DNA from 2 places in the Stenotrophomonas sp. genome. Region 2 is predicted to be linked to the other one. Evidence: predicted binding sites of a transcription regulator. Region 2 holds the regulator's gene; the other holds the start of a gene.
What was found. The regulator FliA, encoded in region 2, starts transcription of late flagellar genes. The targets are predictions, from matches to a motif close to TAAAGTTTNNCNNNCNNNGGCCGATAA.

Region 1: AC5JLE_RS15430 (methyl-accepting chemotaxis protein) is a predicted target of FliA. The motif match lies at 7,614-7,640, and genes of this name have one in related genera.

What each region holds. Positions count from the first base shown of each region.
Region 1 is NZ_JCACKF010000039.1:24,763-33,970, forward strand. It holds gene AC5JLE_RS15400 (amino acid permease) at 1-722, opposite strand, end outside; gene AC5JLE_RS15405 (AraC family transcriptional regulator) at 805-1,527, opposite strand; gene AC5JLE_RS15410 (catalase) at 1,642-3,732, shown strand; gene AC5JLE_RS15415 (hypothetical protein) at 3,755-4,243, shown strand; gene AC5JLE_RS15420 (alpha/beta fold hydrolase) at 4,252-4,953, opposite strand; gene AC5JLE_RS15425 (hypothetical protein) at 5,087-5,374, shown strand; gene AC5JLE_RS15430 (methyl-accepting chemotaxis protein) at 5,461-7,584, opposite strand; gene AC5JLE_RS15435 (L,D-transpeptidase family protein) at 7,818-8,780, shown strand; gene AC5JLE_RS15440 (M23 family metallopeptidase) at 8,785-9,208, shown strand, end outside.
Region 2 is NZ_JCACKF010000037.1:344,456-353,663, reverse strand. It holds gene AC5JLE_RS15075 (chemotaxis protein CheW) at 3-1,268, opposite strand; gene AC5JLE_RS15070 (ParA family protein) at 1,265-2,047, opposite strand; gene motD (flagellar motor protein MotD) at 2,052-3,068, opposite strand; gene AC5JLE_RS15060 (flagellar motor protein) at 3,070-3,810, opposite strand; gene AC5JLE_RS15055 (chemotaxis protein CheA) at 3,901-5,745, opposite strand; gene AC5JLE_RS15050 (protein phosphatase CheZ) at 5,748-6,353, opposite strand; gene cheY (chemotaxis response regulator CheY) at 6,353-6,745, opposite strand; gene AC5JLE_RS15040 (RNA polymerase sigma factor FliA) at 6,803-7,549, opposite strand; gene AC5JLE_RS15035 (MinD/ParA family ATP-binding protein) at 7,546-8,433, opposite strand; gene flhF (flagellar biosynthesis GTPase FlhF) at 8,420-9,208, opposite strand, start outside.

The sequences.
Region 1 (9,208 bases), on a different contig from region 2:
ATGGCACGGGCAATGCTGCGCTCGGGGTCTTCGGTTTCGGCCGCCGCCACGGCCACGATCTCGGTGCCGCCGAAGGCGAACACCACCACCAGCAGCGCCGCGCCGATCCCGGCCAGGCCCTTCGGCGCAAAACCACCGTGTTCGGTGAAGTTGCTCAGGCCCGGGGAGGTCACCTGCGGCAGCCATCCCATCAGCAGCGCCACGCCAATGGCGATGAACGCCAGGATCGCCGCGACCTTGAGGATGGCGAACCAGAATTCGAACTCGCCGAAGTTCTTCACTCCGAGCAGGTTGATCGCGGTGAAGAACAGCATGAACGCCAACGCCGCCATCGGTACCGGTATCGCCGGCCAGACCGTGGCCAGCAGCCCGGCCGCACCCACTGCTTCGGCGGCGATCACGATCACCAGCTGCACCCACCACAGCCAGCCCACGGTGGCACCGGCGGTAGCCCCCATGGCGTCGGCTGCATACACCGAGAACGCGCCGCTGGTCGGTTTGGCCGCCGCCATCTCGCCCAGAGCGTTCATCACGATGATCACCAGCGCTCCGGCGACCAGATACGACACCAGGACCGCCGGACCGGCCGCCTGCACACCCACGCCCGAGCCGAGGAACAGCCCGGCGCCGATGGCGCTGCCCAGGCCCATCATGATCAGCTGGCGGGGCTTGAGCGAATGTCCGAGGCGGGACGGCGAAGCGGTCGGAATCGAGTTGGGCATCGGCGGGGCTGGCGGCGGGCTACAGGGGCGACACCTTACCCTGTCCCGTGCCCACGGGGATAGGCACAGCGCAGCAGGCCGCTCAGGCCAGCGCCGGCTCGCCGACGTTCCCACCGATACGGGCACGATAGGCACGCGGCGAGAAACCGGTTTCAGCCTTGAACTTGCGGGTGAAGGCACTCTGGTCGCTGAAACCGCAGGCCTGGCCGATGCAGGCGATGCTGTCGTCGCCATGCAGCAGATGCATGGCCATCTGGATCCGCAGCCGGGTCAGCACCTGCTGCGGGGTCATCTGGAACACCTTGCGGAAGCTGCGCTCCAGCTTGGACAGCGAAAAGCCGGTGATGTCCAGCAGGGTCTGCATGCGCACGTTCTCGGCGTAGTGCGCGTTGAGGTGGGCCAGCGCCAGCCGCAGCTGCTCGTACTGGGTGCCGAGGCTGTCCTTCTGGCCAAGGTCGCGCGAAATGCCGATCAGGCCCTCGATGGCCCCGTCGACCACCAGCGGGCGCTTGCAGGTCAGGCACCAGCCCGGTTCGCGGTTGGCGAACAGGTGCAGCTCCATCAGGTTCTCGATCACCTCACCGGACAGCACGCGGGCGTCCTGGTCAACGTAGTCCGCACTGAGGCCGGTCGGGTAGATTTCGGCCGCCGTACGCCCGATCACGTCCTTGCGCGCGCGCAGACCCAGCCGCCGCAGCATGGTCTGGTTGACGTGGGTGTAACGCCCCTGGCGGTCCTTGATGAAGAACAGCACATCCGGGATGGCGTCGAACAGGGCTTCGATGTCGGCGGGCTCGACTCGCATGGAACAAGCATACCCGAGCCTGCTTTTGCCTGTACGTTCACCTTTGCCGGACCTCGGTTTAACGGGCCCGGTTCCAGTGTCGTGGTTCTCTTTGAGCATCCGGAGCCAACGTCAATGGCCGCCAGCAAGCCGACCGGCAAGCGCGCAACCACCCACGCCGAGAACCACCACCGCGGCAACGGCGATGAACTGCACCAGCAGGCCGGGGGCAGCCATCCGGCAATGACCACCGACCAGGGCATTCCGGTGGCGGACAACCAGAACTCTCTGCGGCAGGGACCTCGGGGGCCCACGCTGCTGGAGGACTTCATCCTGCGCGAGAAGATCACCCACTTCGATCACGAACGCATTCCCGAGCGCATCGTGCACGCACGTGGCAGCGCAGCACACGGCTACTTCGAGCTGACCCGATCACTGGCAGCCCATACCCGCGCACGCATCCTGACCGAGGTCGGCGTGAAGACGCCGGTATTCACCCGCTTCTCGACCGTGGCCGGTGGCGCAGGCTCGGTGGATACCCCGCGCGACGTGCGCGGCTTTGCGGTCAAGTTCTACACCAAGGAGGGCAACTGGGATCTGGTCGGCAACAACATCCCGGTGTTCTTCATCCAGGACGCGATGAAGTTTCCGGATCTGGTGCACGCAGTGAAGATGGAACCGGACCGCGCCTTCCCGCAGGCCGCGTCGGCCCATGACACGTTCTGGGACTTCATTTCGCTGATGCCCGAATCGATGCACATGATCATGTGGGCGATGAGCGACCGCGCCATCCCGCGTTCGCTGCGGATGATCGAAGGCTTCGGTGTGCACAGCTTCCGCCTGCTGAACGATGCCGGCGAGTCGACGTTCGTCAAGTTCCACTGGCGGCCCAAGCTGGGCATTCAGTCCACGGTCTGGGACGAAGCGTTGAAACTGCAATCGGCCGACAATGACTTCCATCGCCGCGACCTGTTCGAGGCCATCCAGCGCGGCGACTTTCCCGAATGGGAGCTGGCGGTGCAGCTGTTCACCGAAGAAGACGCCGACGCATTCCCGTTCGACCACCTGGATCCAACCAAGATCATTCCCGAATCGCTGGTGCCGTTGCAGGTGATCGGGCGCATGGTACTGGACCGCTGGCCCGACAACTTCTTCGCCGAGACCGAGCAGGTGGCGTTCTGCCCGGCCAACGTGCCGCCCGGCATCGACTTCAGCAACGACCCGCTGCTGCAGGGCCGCCTGTTCTCCTACCTGGACACCCAGCTGCTGCGCCTGGGCGGCCCGAACTTCCACCAGATCCCGGTGAATGCACCGAAGTGTCCGTTTGCCAATCATCAGCGCGACGGCCACATGCAGATGCAGGTGCCCAAGGGCCGCGTCGCCTACGATCCCAGCTCGCTGCAGGACGACACCCCGCGCGAGACGCCTGCCGGATTCCGCAGCCATGCCAGCGCCGACGATGGCCGCAAGGGCCGCACCCGCGCGGAGAGTTTCGCCGACCACTACAGCCAGGCCCGGATGTTCTTCCGCAGCCTGGAAAAGCCGGAGCAGGCGCACCTGGCATCGGCGCTGGTGTTCGAGTTGTCCAAGGTGGAAACGCTGAAGGTGCGGGTGCGCACCGTCAGCCACCTGCGCAACATCGATGACGCGCTGGCGCAGCGCGTGGCCGATGGCCTGGCCTTGCCTGCGCTGCCCGACCCGGCCCCAACCGCCACGCCGGTGCTGGACATGCCACCCGCTCCCGAGGTGCGCGTGATCGGGCGTAACAAGCCCACCCTGCAGGGTCGCTGCATCGGCATCCTGTTCGACGAAGGCTCCGACGCGCGCGTGATTGCCAGCCTGAGCAAGGCCGTCCGGAAGGCAGGTGCAGACGTGAAGCTTGTCGCGCCAAAAGTGGGAGGCGCCACGCTGAGCGATGGCGCATTGCAGGCGGCAGATGGGCAGCTGGCGGGCACCCCGTCAGCCGTGTTCGATGCAGTAGCCGTGGTGCTCAGCCTTGAAGCCGCGAAGGCCTTGTCGAAAGAGAGTGCAGCCGTCGAATTCGTCAGCCAGGCGTGGGCACACCTGAAGGCCATCGCCAGCGACGCGGGCGGCCAGGTGCTGCTGAAGGCGGCGCGCGTCGGCAACGACCCCGGCATCGTCGAAGCAGAAGACGCCAAGGCATTCCTGGCGGCGGCCGCCACCCGCCAGTGGGCGCGCGAGCCCAAGCTGCGCCTGCTGGCCTGACCACAACGACAGGAGAATCGTCATGCCACGTGGTGACAAATCCGCATACACCGAAAAGCAGAAGCGCCAGGCCGAGCACATCGAGGAAAGCGAACGTGATCGCGGCGCGAGTGAAGGCACCGCCGAACGCATTGCCTGGGCCACCGTGAACAAGCAGGACGGCGGCGGCAAGCGCGCCGGCAGTGCCCGCAAGGGCGCGAAGAAGGCGACCAGCAAGAAGGCTGCCAAGAAGGCGCCTGCCAGGAAATCGGCCACAAAGAAGGCCGCAACCAAGAGGACGGCGGCGAAGAAGGCACCTGCGAAGAAGGCGGTGGCGAAGAAGGCACCGGCTCGCAAGACCGCGACAAAGAAGGCCGCAAAGAAGACGGCGAAGAAGGCAGCGGTAAAGAAGGCGGGTACGGCCGCCGCGCGGAGCGCCGCCGCGAAGAAGGCAGCCAAGACGCGGGCCGCGAAGAAGACCGTGCGCAAGGCGGCGGCGAAGAAAGCCGCGCGCACGCGCGCACGCGGCTGAGTCTTCGATCAGGAGGGGAACGCCCTCATCCATGCGGCAACTTCGGCTGCGGCTGCCTCGGCACGGGCCTGCAGCAGTAGATGCGGCCCTTCCAGCGATACGTGCCGGGCATCGGGCAACAAGACCTGCAGCTCGGCCACGCTGGGCGGCCACAACAGGTGGTCCTGTCGTGCATGCAGGCATAACGTCGGCAGCGTGAGCTTCGGCAACTGCGCGCGGACATCGATCTGCAGTGTCGCCGCAGCGCGCTGCCGCAGGATCGCGGTCGGTACCGCAGCGATCGCATGTCGCAGCTCGCGAAGGTTCATGCGTGTCCGCCAATGCCCCAGCAGAAGCCGGGCCAGCAACGCCAGCGGCGGCGGTGGCCATGCAGGGGCAAGCAAGCGTGCGCTCGCCGCTGGCAGCGGCACCGGTCGCCGCGCGAAGGTCGTACTCAGTATCAATCCGCGCAATCCCGGCGGTGAAGCCACCGCCAGTTCGATAGCCAGCGGCCCGGCAAACGATTCAGCCAGCAGCACAAAGGGAGAGATGGGAAGCTGCGGGCGCAGGATCGACGCCAATGTAACGTAGTCCTGTGGCCCGTGCATGGGCAGCGGCAGCACCTGCACGGTAACCCCCTGGTCCTGCATCGCTTCCACGAAGCATGTCGACAGCAGGCCGCTGCCATCCAGCCCGGGCAGCATCACGATCGGGAGCATCACGGCGTTCATCACATTGCTCACCTCTCAGGTCCCTTCGCACGACTCGCTGCCGCGCAGCTTCGCTTATCGGCTCGCCCCAGGGAAGTGCACGCCGCTGCTCGCGGCGCTACCCTGATGGCCCCGGACAGACGAGGAAGGCGGCATGCGCAAGCCACGCTGGCTCAGCTGGACCGGCATTGCCCTATGCGCGCTCTATCTCGCGCTGACCACCTGGCTGGTGCTCGATGCCCGGTCCAACAGCGACCCCAAGAGCGCCTACATCCTCATGCAACTGCCGGTGATGCTGCAGACCGCGGCACTCAACGTCATCGGCGTGGGACGCTGGCTTTCCGGAATGACCTGGATCACCGTCTACCTTCTGGTGATTCCTCCCACGCTTGGCGTGCTGTACGTGCTTGGGGCCATGCTCGGCAGCGTCCTGGAGCAATGAGGGCGATCCTCCCTGCTGCCTGAGCGGGCGATGCAAATACGGCCGCCCAAGGCGGCCGCATTCCTGTTACTGCACTGGCAGCCCGCTCAGGCCGCGCGACGGGGCACAGCAGAGACCGTCGCGCCTTCCACCTTGAACACCGCCACCGACGTGGTCAACGCATGTGCCTGCTCCTCCAGCGCGCGGCTCGCCGCAGTGGCTTCTTCCACCAGGGCCGCGTTCTGCTGCGTCACCTGGTCCATCTGCACCACCACCTGGTTGACCTGCTCGATACCGGCCGCCTGTTCCTTGCTGGCCGCTGCGATGTCGCTCATCAGCTGGGTGGTGCGCGAGCTGGCCTGGGCCACGCGCGCGATCGCTGCTTCCGATTCAACGGTCACCGCCAGGCCACTCTTCACCTTGGCAGCGGCGTCTTCGATCAGCTCCTTGATCTCCTTGGCCGCGACGCCGGCGCGCTGCGCGAGCGTGCGTACTTCGCTGGCGACCACGGCAAAACCACGGCCCTGCTCGCCCGCGCGCGCGGCTTCCACCGCAGCGTTCAGCGCCAGGATGTTGGTCTGGAACGCGATGCCGTCGATAACGGTGGAGATTTCCGAGATGCGTGCCGAGGACTGATCGATCTCACCCATCACCGAGGCCATCTGCGCCATCGCCTGCTCGGTCTCGCGTACGGCGGCACCGGCGGCATGCGCTTCGCTGTCGGCCTGACGCGCCAGCTCGGCGTTCTGGCGCACGGTGGAGGTCAGCTCCTCCATCGACGCGGCAGCTTCCTCCAGGTTGGCCGCCTGCTGCTCGGTGCGGCGCGACAGGTCGTTGTTGCCGGCGGCCAGTTCCTGTGCCGCGTTGTTGATGCTGTCGGCAGCCACCTGGATGCCCCGCACAATGCCGGTCAGCTGTGCGGTGGTGGTGTTGGCGTCGTCGCGCATGCGCGCGAACACGCCGTCGTACTCACCGTCCATGCGTGCGGTCAGGTCACCGTGCGAGATCGCGCGCAGCACGTCGGAAACATCGGCAATGCTGGCCTGCGAACTGGCCATCATGCCGTTGAGGTGTTCGACCATTGCCTTGAACTGGTACTGGAACGCAGCAGCATCGCCACGCATGCTGAAGTCGCCGGCGCGAGCCGCACGGGCCAGTTCATCGATCTGCGCGTTGATCGCCATCAGGCTCTGCTTTACCGCGGCCAGAGTGCGGGTCAGCGTGCCCTTCTCGCCCGGGTAGTCCGGCAGGTCACGGCTGAGGTCGCCGATCGCGTAACGCTGCATCACTTCGGCCATCAGCAGCTCCACCTGCACGTGCGATTCGACCAGGCTGTTGGTGGCCTGCACCATGCGGCCGAAATCACCGGGGAAGGCACTGTCGTCCATGCGATAGCGGATCGCACCCGCTTCGTGCTGCTCAGCCATCTGCAGCTGCGCGCCGATCGCCGCCTGCACGCTCTGCCGCACGCTGGCCATGGCCTCGCCCAGCTGGGTCAGCTCATCCCGGCCACCGAGGCGGAACTCCTGGTCCAGCTGGCCCTTGGACAGCCGCTCGGCCAGGTTCACCGCGCGCGCCAGCGGGCCGGTCAGGCTGCGGCCGATCATCACCGAGGCGCCGATGCCGGCAAGCAGCGCGACGCCGCCCAGCACCAGCAGCTGCAGCAGGCTGCGTTCGCCCAGGCGGATCGCTTCGGCGGCAGCTTCACGGCTTTCCTTCTCCTCGAAGTCCACGCCATCGGACAGCGCCTTGTTCCAGCCGTTGGCCGCTTCCTGCACCGCGCCCAGGGTCAGCGCCACGGCGCCGGGATAATCGCCCTGCTCCATCAGTTCGCTGGTCTGCTTGTTGAGCGGGCGCGCAACGGCACGCTTGGCCGCGATGGTTTCCGCGATGGTCTTGCCCTGGGCATCGCTGGGCAGCGCCTGGTAGGCGGTCCAGCTGGCCTCATAGCGCTTGACCAGGTCGGCGATGCGCTTCTCGTCGCTGCCGCGGTCTTCGCCCTGACGGATCAGCATTTCGCGGCGCACGACCATCATCTGGTTGTTGGCATCGAGCATCTGCGACAGCAGGCGCACCTTGGCCACGCTGACGTCGACCACCTGCTGCATCGCGCGCTTCTGCACGACACTGGCAGTGGCGCCGGTGGCCACCACGGCGGCGACCAGCAGCAGCAACAGGCCAAAGCCCAGCCCAAGACGCCAGGCAACCCTGACGTTCCTCAAGTAGTTCATGGGGGTATCCAATACGGGGGGATGTGGCCTTATCGGCGGCACGGCAGGCAATCTTGATCGCCCTCCATCGGTGGCTTCGGCCACGGTTCACCTTGGTGAGTCCCCGTCCCAGCGGCACCTGCCGCTGGCAATCAGCCGCAATGACATGCCTGCTCATGCGGGCATCAGATCCCTTTCACGGCGGCTCGGCGCTGTCTGCGGGCAAGGTGGCGGCGTACCTGCTGGAGATCCCAATGCCCTCATCTGTGTCCCGATCCACCCTGCTCGCACTCTCGCTGCTGGCGTCGCCGGCCTTCGCGCAGGTGCCGCCGCCCAACCTGCCCGCCCCCATTGCCGAGAAGGCCGGCCCGGACACCGCAGTGCGCTCCGCACTGCATGCCCAAGTGCTGCTGGATCGCGCGAATTTCTCGCCTGGCCAGATCGATGGCGAAGTGGGCAGCAACCAGCGACGCGCGGTGGCGGGCTTCCAGGCCGCGCATGGGCTGACCGTAACGGGTGAGCTGGACGACGCCACCTGGAAGGCTCTACAGGCCGATACGATCACGCCGCTGGCCAGCTACACGCTGACTGCCGAGGATGTTGCCGGCCCGTTCCAGCCCATACCGAAAGGACCTGCCGCACAGGCCAAGCTGAAATCGCTGGGTTTCAGCAGTGTGGAAGAAGCCCTGGGCGAGCGCTTCCACGCCTCGCCGGAGTTGCTGAAGGTGCTCAATCCCGGCGTGGATCTGACCAAGGCTGGCAGCCGCATCCAAGTGCCCAACATCGCACCAGCGGCATTGCCGAAGGCGGCGAAGATCGTGGTCGACAAATCCGACTCCACCCTGCAGTTGCTGGATGCGCAGGGCAAGCTGATCGCGCAGGTGCCGGTGTCGTCGGGCAGCCAGCACGACCCGTTGCCGATCGGCGAATGGAAGATCCTGGGCGTGTATCGCGACCCGCCGTTCCACTACAACCCGAAGTTGTTCTGGGATGCGCGCAAGGGCGAAAAGAAGGCGACGCTGCCACCGGGCCCGAACAATCCGGTCGGCCGGGTCTGGATCGACCTGTCCAAGCCGCACTACGGCCTGCATGGCACACCCGAACCCAGCCACGTGGGCAAGACCGAATCGCATGGCTGCGTACGCATGACCAACTGGGATGCGGTGCGTGTGGCCGACGCAGTGGATACTTCGGTGCCCGTGGTGATGCAGGAGTAAGCCCATGCGTCTTTCGCAGCTGATCGTATTGGGCGTACTGCTGGGACTGGGGGCAGGTTGGTGGCTGCGTCGCGATGGGAGTGAGCCGGTAGCCGCCTCGCTGCCGGCAGCGCCATCGGCGGTGTCCGCCGCGCCGGTGGTCGAACCAGCGCCACGCGCAACGGCCCCACCCGCCACCACCGCGCCGCCGGCCGCGCAGGCTGCGGATGCACCGTCCGGCCTGCTGCTGCCGGTGCAGGGCATCCTGGCCTCGCAGCTGCGCGATACCTTCACCGATGCACGCAGCGAAGGCCGCGTACACGATGCCATCGACATCCTGGCCGATGCCGGTACGCCGGTACTCGCGGTGGCTGATGGCACGGTGGAAAAACTGTTCGACAGCGAACGCGGCGGGCTGACGATCTACCAGTTCGAGCCCAGCGGACGCT
Region 2 (9,208 bases):
GGTCAGCTCAACAGCCGTGTGGCGTCCAGCAGGATCATCGGGCGCTGGCTGACCCGGGCCACGCCGCGGAACAGGTCGTTGGAAATCTGGCAGATGCGTGCGGTATCGGGAGGTTCGATCTGTGAATCGGTGAGGTTGGCGACATCTTCCACTGCCGACACGCGCAGGCCGATGGTCTCGCCGTCTTCTTCCAGCACCACGATGCGGGTCTGGGCGTCGTCCTCGGCGGCAGCCGCGCCCAGGTGCAGGCCCAGGTCCATCACCGGGACCACCTGGCCGCGCAGGTTCATGATGCCCAGCATGGCGGCAGCGGTGCCGCGCAACGGCAGCAGCGGCACCGGCAGCACGACCTCCTGGACCTTCAGCAGTTCCAGCGCATAGGCCTGGGTGCCACAGCGCAGGCGCAGCCAGCGCGAGGTGCGTTCACCGGCACGACGGTTCTGCGGATGCGGGCTGCGGGCCGGTTGGTGGGCCTGCGCCTGCAGCTCCTGCCAGGTGCCGGGGCGGTTGCCTGCGGGTGCATCGACGGCGACGCGCGGCGGCGGCGTGCCGGCGCGTGCGGCCGGGGCCGGTGCAGGGCGTGTCGCCGGGGGGGGCACCGGCGCTGCGACCACGGCGGGCGGCGGCGCAGGCACGTCTTCGCCACCAGCGGCCGCCTCGAAGGCGGCCTGCAGGCCGGGGCTGTCGGTGTGGGCGAGACGATGGCTGTCCGCCGGGTCGGTCTCGTAGATCACTTCGTCCGGCAGATCGTCCCAGGTGGGTTCCGGGCCGGTGTTCGCAGCGGCCGCAGCGGGCGCCGGCGCGGTTTCGTGGATGACCTCGTCGGGCAGGTCATCCCAGGTCGGCTCGCGTTCGGTGGACCCGGCGCTGGCCGGCGCGGCGGCGGCCTCGAAGGCGGCCTCCAGTGCAGCCTCATCCTCGGCCGGGGCCGCGACGACGGCATCCGTTTCGTTGACCACTTCAGCGGGCAGGTCGTCCCACGTGGGTTCGCGTTCGGCATCGATCACGCTGACGGGCGCGGACGCGGCATCGAAAGCGGCTTCCAGTGCGGCATTGTCCACGGCAGGGGCAGCGGCAACGCTCTCGGTTTCGGTTTCGTAGATCACCTCGGCCGGCAGGTCATCCCAGGTGGGTTCGCGTTCGGCGGCGGCTTCGGTGGCCGTGGCCGGGGCGGTGCTGATCGGCGCGGGGAGGGGAGCGGCGGCCGGGGCGATCGCCTCGCCCAGCAGTTCGTCCAGGTAGTCGTCGAGGATGCCGGTGCTGTTCATGCGGCCTGCTCCAGGGCGCGGGCATCCTCGCCGAGGATCCAGTTCAAGGCGCGCCGGTAGGCAGCCAGGCCACGCCCCGGGTAGTCTTCGCCGACGCTCGGCAGGGTCAGCCCGGCGGCGTTGCTGATGCGGGTGTCGATCGGAATCGCATCTTCCCAGACGCGGCTGCCATGCCGGTCCTGCATGGTGCGCAGCGATTCGTTGCCGGCGCGGGTGCGACGGTCGAACAGGGTTGGCAGGATCGAGATCGGCAGCGGCCGGCGGCGCGAACGCTCGACCATCTCGCCGGTGCGGACCATGCCATCCAGGCCGTGCAGCGCCAGCGGCTCGGCCTGGGTCGGAATGATCAGGCGATCGGCGGCAGCCAGTGCGTTGATCATCAGCAGGCCGAGCGTCGGTGCGCAGTCCAGCAGGATGTAGTCGTGCTGGCCCTGGTGGCGCGCCAGCGCGTTCTGCAGGGCCAGGCCGAGGCCGGGTTGGTTGGCGCTACGGCGTTCCAGCGTGGCCAGCGCGGACTGCGCGCAGACGTAGTCCAGGCCCTGGATGTTGCTGGCATGGCACAGGCCGGACAGGTCCGCCGGCGGTGCGCCGAACAGCTCCAGCACGCCGGCCGGCGGCGGGTCCACCGGCACGCCGAAGGCGCGGCTGAGCGAAGCATGCGGATCGAGGTCGATCAGCAGCACGCGATGGCCGAGCGCGGCCAGGCCGCGGCCGAGGGCGAGGGTGGTGGTGGTCTTGCCGACTCCGCCCTTCTGGTTGGCGACTGCCCAGATGCGCATCGGATTACTCCTTCATTGCCGGGGGAACGGCGGCGCCGACGCGGCTGCCAGCCGGCACCGGTGGCAACGTCACCGGTGCGATGGGGGAGGTGGGGGTGCTGGCCGGCGTTGCGGCGGCCTGTTCGGTGACGGTGCTGCCGGTGGCGCCGGTGGCTGCGTTCAGGCGCTGGCCGAGCGGGTCCACCGAATGCGAGGTGTCGGCCAGGATGATGACCATCACCCGACGGTTGCGGTTGCGGCCCTGGGCGCTGTCGTTCTCTTCGCGAGGGCGGAACTGGCCATAGCCGACCATCGCCAGCCGCGACGGCTGCACGCCCTGGTCGGCGAACAGATGCACCACGCTGGCGGCGCGTCCGGCCGACAGCTCCCAGTTCGAGGGGAAGGTGGCGGTGGCGATCGGCACGTTGTCGGTGTGCCCTTCCACGCGCACGCTGTTGGGCACGTCGCGCAGCACCTCGGCCAGGCTGGCCAGGGTCTGCCGCGCATGCACGTCCAGCGCGGCCGAGCCGGTCGGGAACAGGATGTCGCTGTTGATCTCGACTTCGATCCACAGCTCGGTGCGGCGCACGCTGATCATGCCGCGGTCGATCAACGGCGCCAGTGCGGCGGTGAGGCGGTCGGCGATGCTGTTGAGCTGGCGCTCGGCGCGCGCGATCTGCTCCTGGTTGTGCACCGACACCGGCATGCGCATCTGCGAGGCCATCGACGGCAGCAGCGTCGGGTCGTGCGAGGGCGCCGGCGCGGACGGTCCGATCTTGGTGCCGGACTTGATCACCGACGGGCTGTCCCAGCCGCCACCCTGCACCTGCTTGTTGCCCACCTGCACCGGATTGATCGTGCGCGGCGCGCCACCGAAGGCATCGGTGAGCGCGTCAGCCATGATCCGGTACTTGCCCTCGTTCACCGACGAGATCGCGTACATGACCACGAAGAAGGCGAGCAGCAGCGTCATCAGGTCGGCATAGGGGATCGCCCATGCTTCGTGGTTGGCGTGCTCTTCGTGGTGCTTGCGGCGGGCCATGTCAGTGCAGGAAGCCGGAGAGGTTGGTTTCGATGTTGCGCGGGTTCTCGCCCTGGGCGATCGAGATCAGGCCTTCGATGACCATTTCGCGGTCGCGCGTGTTGTGCGAGATCACGCTCTTGAGCTTGGCGGCGATCGGCAGGAACAGCAGGTTGGCCGAGGCGATGCCGTAGATCGTGGCGGTGAACGCCGCAGCGATGCCGTGGCCGAGCTTGCTCGGATCGGCCAGGTTCTTCATCACCGCGATCAGGCCCAGCACGGCGCCGATGATGCCGAGCGTCGGTGCGTAGATGCCCATCGCTTCGAACACCTTGGCGCCGGCCTGGTCCTGGTGTTCCTGGCTGCCCAGTTCGATTTCCAGCATGTGCCGCATCGATTCGGGCTCGACACCGTCCACCAGCAGCTGCAGGCCCTTGCGCAGGAACGGGTCCTGCTGCGCTTCCACCTGCGATTCCAGGCCGAGCAGGCCCTGGCGGCGGGCGATGTTGCTCCACTCGACGATCTGCTGGATCAGTTCGCGGCGATCGCTGTGCGGCGGGCGCACGACCCAGCGCACGATCTTGAACGCATGCTTGAACACCGCCGGCGAGGTGTGCAGCAGGATCGCGGCAACGGTGCCGACGATGACGATCACGAACGCCGCAGGCGACCACAACGACGCCAGGCCGGCGCCCTTGAGGATGCTGCCACCGACCAGCGAGGCCAGGGCGAGAAAGAGTCCAATGAGGCTGAGTCTATCCATGGATCCGGTATCGGCTTGTATGAATGGGACTTGAGACACCGGTACGGGCTACTGGTGCGACTTCACGGTTTTACGGGTTCAGCAAGCGGATCAGTCGTGCGGGCTGCGCAGGCCATCCACATCCAGGATCAGCGCCATGCGACCATCGCCGATCAAGGTTGCACCGGCGTAACCGCGCAGGCCGCGCAGGGCCTTCGGCAGTGGCTTGATGACCACTTCCTCGCGCCCACGGACCTGGTCCACGACCAGGCCGAAGCGCGCTTCGCCGGCCTGCAGCACCACGATGGTCAGCAGGGTCGATGCGGCCGGCGTCACATCCAGCCAATGCCGCAGATCGACCAGCGGCAGCGTGTGCGAACGGCGGTCGAGCACGGCACGGCCATCGAACCAGCCCAGCGAGGTGGGCGGCGCGTGCAGCACCTCCATCACGCGCGCCAGCGGCAGCGCATAGACGTCCTCGCCGGCCTGCACCAGCAGGGTCGGCAGGATCGCCAGGGTCAGCGGTACGCGGATCAGGAAGCGGCTGCCGCGGCCCAGCTCCGACTGGATCTGGATCTGCCCGCTGAGTTCGCGGATGCGCGACTGCACCACGTCCATGCCGACGCCGCGTCCGGAAATATCCGTGACCTGCTGCTTGGTCGAGAAGCCGGGCAGGAACACCAGGTGCAGGCACTCCTCGCTGCTCAGGCGGGCGGCGGCTTCCGGATCGATCAGGCCCTTCTCGCGTGCCTTCGCGCGCAGCTTTTCCGGATCGATGCCGGCGCCATCGTCCTGCACCTCGATGCTGACGTAGTCACCTTCCTGCTGCGCCGACAACCGCACATGGCCCATGCGCGGCTTGCCCTGCGCTTCGCGCAGGTCGGGCATTTCCACGCCATGGTCGATGGCGTTGCGGACCAGGTGCACCAGCGGGTCGGCCAGCGCTTCGACCAGGTTGCGGTCGAGCTCGGTCTCCGCGCCGATCAGCTCCAGGTCCACTTCCTTCTTCAGCGAGCGGGCGACGTCGCGGGCGACCTTGGGGAAGCGCGAGAATACCTTGCCCACCGGCTGCATGCGGGTGCGCATCACCGCCGACTGCAGGCGCGCGGTGGCGATGTCCAGGGTGGACACGGCGCGGTCCAGCTCCTCGTCGCGCAGGCGCGCACGCAGGGTCTTGAGCCGGTTGCGCGACAGCACCAGTTCGCCGATCAGGTTGACGATCGCATCCAGGCGCTTGGTGTCCACGCGCACGGTGTGTTCGGCTTCGGCCAGCGGCTTGGCGGCCGGCTTGGCCACCGGTGCCGGTGCGGCGGCCGGGCGCGGGGCGGCGATCGGTGCCGGCGCCACCGCAGCCGCGGGCCTGGCGCCGGGTGCGGCGCCGCCGTGCAGCTGGTCGAGCAGGGCTTCGAACTCATCTTCGCTGATCAGGCCGTCGTCGGCCTTCTTTGCCGGCGCCACCGCAGTCGGTGCGTTGCCACCGTGCAGCTGGTCGAGCAGCGCCTCGAACTCGTCGTCGGTGATCAGGTCGCCGGCACCGGCCGTCGGTGCGGCGGCAGCGGCGGCAGGCGCTGCTGCACCTCCATGCACGTCGAACTGGGCGATCAGGTCCGGCGGTGCATAGCCCGGCTCGGTGCCGGAAGACACGGCATCGAGCATCGACTGCAGGTAGTCCAGCGATTGCTGGGCGGCGTCGAAGTGATGGGCCTGCAGCACGGCCTGGCCGGCACGTGCAGCGCCCAGCGCTTCTTCAGCGGCGTGGCACAGCTCGACCATGGCGGTGACACCGAGGAAACCCGCGCCGCCCTTGAGCGTGTGGTAGCCCCGGAACACCGCGTTGAGCTGTTCGGTGTCCTGCGGTGCCTGCTCCAGCGACACCAGCTGTTCGCCGAGGCGATCCAGGATTTCCTGTGCCTCGATGATGAAATCGGCAGTGATGTCGTCGGATACCGCGCTCATGCTTACAGCCCCAGATCCGACAACAGGTCGTCGGCGTCGTTCTGCGAGACCGCGTGGCGGTCCAGTCCCTTCAGTGCCGGCCCGGCCAGTTCCGGGTCGGTGCGATGCTGTTCCGGCGGCAGGCCGAGCGCGCCGAAGCCTTCATGCACGCGGCGGACGATGCCGACCACGCGACGGATGATCTGCCCGGTCAGGTCCTGGTAGCTCTGGGTCAGGGCGATCTCGGTCAGGTTGTGGCGGATGCGCTCGAGCTGCGCGTCCTGGCCTGGCTGCAGGCCTTCGGCGCGCAGCTGCTCGGTCAGGCTGCGGCATTCCTCGGCCAGGTCCAGGGTGCGGTGGGTGGCCTGTTCGGTCATCGCCACCACGTGGTCCAGGCGTGCGCACGCATCGTCCAGTTCGCCGGCCTCGCTGGGCACGGTCGGCAGTTCGCCCAGGGCCTGCCCCAGCTCGCGGGCCAGCCGCGAGAGGCCGCTCATCATCGGCTGCGTGCGCAGCGCGACCAGTCCGTCGATGCGTTGCCGCCAGGCGGCTTCGTCACCGGACTCCAGGGCATCCAGGGCTTCCTGCAGGCGCAGGGCGAGGGCGTTCTTGTCGACCGTGGTATCCATCAGGCGCTGGCCGCCAGGCGTTCGAAGATCTTGCCCAGCTTCTCTTCCAGCGTCTGCGCGGTGAAGGGCTTGATGATGTAGCCGTTCACGCCGTTCTGGGCCGCTTCGATGATCTGCTCGCGCTTGGCTTCGGCGGTGACCATCAGCACTGGCAGGGTCTTCAGCTTGGCGTCGGCACGGATCGCCTTGAGCAGTTCGATGCCGGTCATCACCGGCATGTTCCAGTCGGTGACCACGAAATCGAAGGGCTGGCTCTGCAGCAGCGACAGTGCGGCATGCCCGTCCTCGGCTTCGGCGGTGTTGGTGAAGCCCAGATCGCCCAGCAGGTTCTTGACGATTCGACGCATGGTCGAGAAGTCGTCGACGATGAGGATGCGCATGTTCTTGTTCAAAGCAGAGTTCCTTTGTTGTTCATTCCGGGCGGCCGGGGGCAGTCGCCTCGGGGATGTTCATTCTTCCAGGCCGGCGTCGACGGCCTCGAAGATCTTCAGGCGGCCGCGCAGGCGCAGCACGGCCTGGCCATGGATCTGGCAGACCCGCGACTCGCTCACGCCGAGCACCGCGCCGATCTCCTTCAGGTTCAGCTCCTGCTCGTAGTACAGCGAGAGCACCAGCTGTTCGCGCTCGGGCAGGTGGCCGATGGCCTTGCCCAGCTCGCGACCGAACTCGCCGCGCTCCAGCACCTGCTGCGGGGTCGGGCCGCCCTGGGCGACGGTATCCAGTTCGCCCTGGTCTTCGATGCGCGACTCCAGGCTCAGCACCTGGCCACGTGCGGCGTCTTCCATCAGCCTCAGGTACTCGGGCAGCGGCATCTCCATCGCGGCGGCCACTTCGGTGGCGCTGGCGGCACGGCCCGTGCTCTGTTCCAGGCGGCGGATGGTGGCGGCGGCGTCGCGTGCACGGCGGTGCACCGAGCGCGGCACCCAGTCGCCACGGCGGATCTCGTCGATCATCGAGCCGCGGATGCGGATCGAGGCATAGGTCTCGAACGAGGCGCCCTGGTCGGCGTCGTAGCTGCGCGAGGCTTCGATCAGGCCCATCATGCCGGCCTGGATCAGATCATCGACTTCGACGCTGGCCGGCAGGCGCGCGGCCAGGTGGTGGGCGATGCGTCGCACCAGGTCCGAATGCTGGGCGATGACCTCGTTGGCCGCCGAGCGCTGGACTTCCCTGTACTGGTGGGCTGCGCCTTTCATGCGGCCACCCCACGCTGCTTGAGGATGCGTTCGAGGAAGAACTCGACGCCACCGCGCGGTTCGGTCGGTGCCTGCCAGCGCGCGGTGCGGCGTGCGATCTCGGTGATCGCCAGCGCCGACGGGCTGGACGGATAGGCCTTCACCACCGGCTGCTGGCGCTGCACCGACAGGCGCAGCCAGTCATCCTGCGGCACGCAGCCCAGGTAGTTCAGCGAGACATCGGCGAGGAACTTCTCGCAGACGCGGGTCAGCTTCTCGTACAGCACGCGGCCCTCGTTCGGGTCGCGCACCATGTTGGCCACCACCTGGATGCGGTCCACGCCGCGCTCGCGCGACAGCACCTTGATCAGTGCGTAGGCGTCGGTGATCGAGGCCGGTTCGTCACAGACCACCACCACGGTGTCCTGCGCGGCCTGGCAGAAGGTCAGCACGCCGTCGGTGATGCCGGCGGCGGTATCGACCACCATGATGTCCAGCTCGCGTTCCAGTTCGGAGAACACGTTGACCAGGCCGACATGCTCGGCCGGGGCCAGCTCGGCCATGTGCCGGCGGCCGGAAGCGGCCGGGACCACCAGCACGCCGTTCGGGCCTTCGACGATGACGTCATCCAGCGAGCAGCGGCCGGCCACCAGGTCGGCCAGCGTAAAGGTGGGGTTCAAGCCCAGGATCACGTCGATGTTGGCCAGGCCCAGGTCGGCGTCCAGCAGCAGCGTGCGCTTGCCCATGCCGGCCAGCGCCACCGCCAGGTTGGCGGACACATTCGTCTTGCCCACGCCGCCCTTGCCGCCGGTCACGGCAATGGTGCGCACAGGGCCGAGCGGCTCGCTGCGGGTGGCCGACAGCGGGAAGGTCTTGGTCAGCTTGGCGTACTCACGCGACGGCATGGTTCAACTCCGGGTTGCAGGGCATATCGGCCGCTCGGCGCAAATCTTCAAGGCGAAGTACAAGATTGGCTGCACTGGCCCGGTGCAGGTCCTCCGGGACGTCCTGGCCATCGGTCACCCAGGTGATCGGCAGGGCGTGGTCCACGGCCACCGACAGGGCGTTGCCGAAGCGGCCGGTCTCGTCCAGCTTGCTCAGCACCAGGCCCTGCAGGTTGGCCGCACCGAAGCGGCGCACCACCTCGTCCATGTCGCCGAAGCTGGTGTTGGCCGGCAGCACCAGCAGGGTGCGCACCTGGCGCGCGGCGCGCAGCCACTGCAGCTGGGCGGCCAGGGCACGGTCGCGCGGGCCCAGGCCGGCGGTATCGATCAGCACCAGCTTGTAGTCCTTCAAGCGTTCCAGCAGCTGGTCCAGGTCGGTGCCGCTGTTGGCCTCGTGCACGGCGATGCCGAGCTGGCGGCCGTAGCCATACAGCTGTTCACGGGCGCCGATGCGGGTGGTGTCGGTGGTGACCAGGGCGACGTCACGCGGGGCGTGCTTCTCGGCGAAGCGCGAGGCCAGCTTGGCGATGGTGGTGGTCTTGCCGGCGCCGGTCGGGCCGACCAGCGCGATCACGCCGCCTTCCTCCAGCGGGTCGACCGGGGCGATCGGCAGCTTGCGCGAGATCAGCCCCAGCATCAGGCCGCGGCCACGATGGGCTTCGGTCTCCAGCGGGATCTGCATGGCCACGTCGCGGGCCAGCCCGGCGTCGAAACCGTACTCGTCCATCAGGTCCAG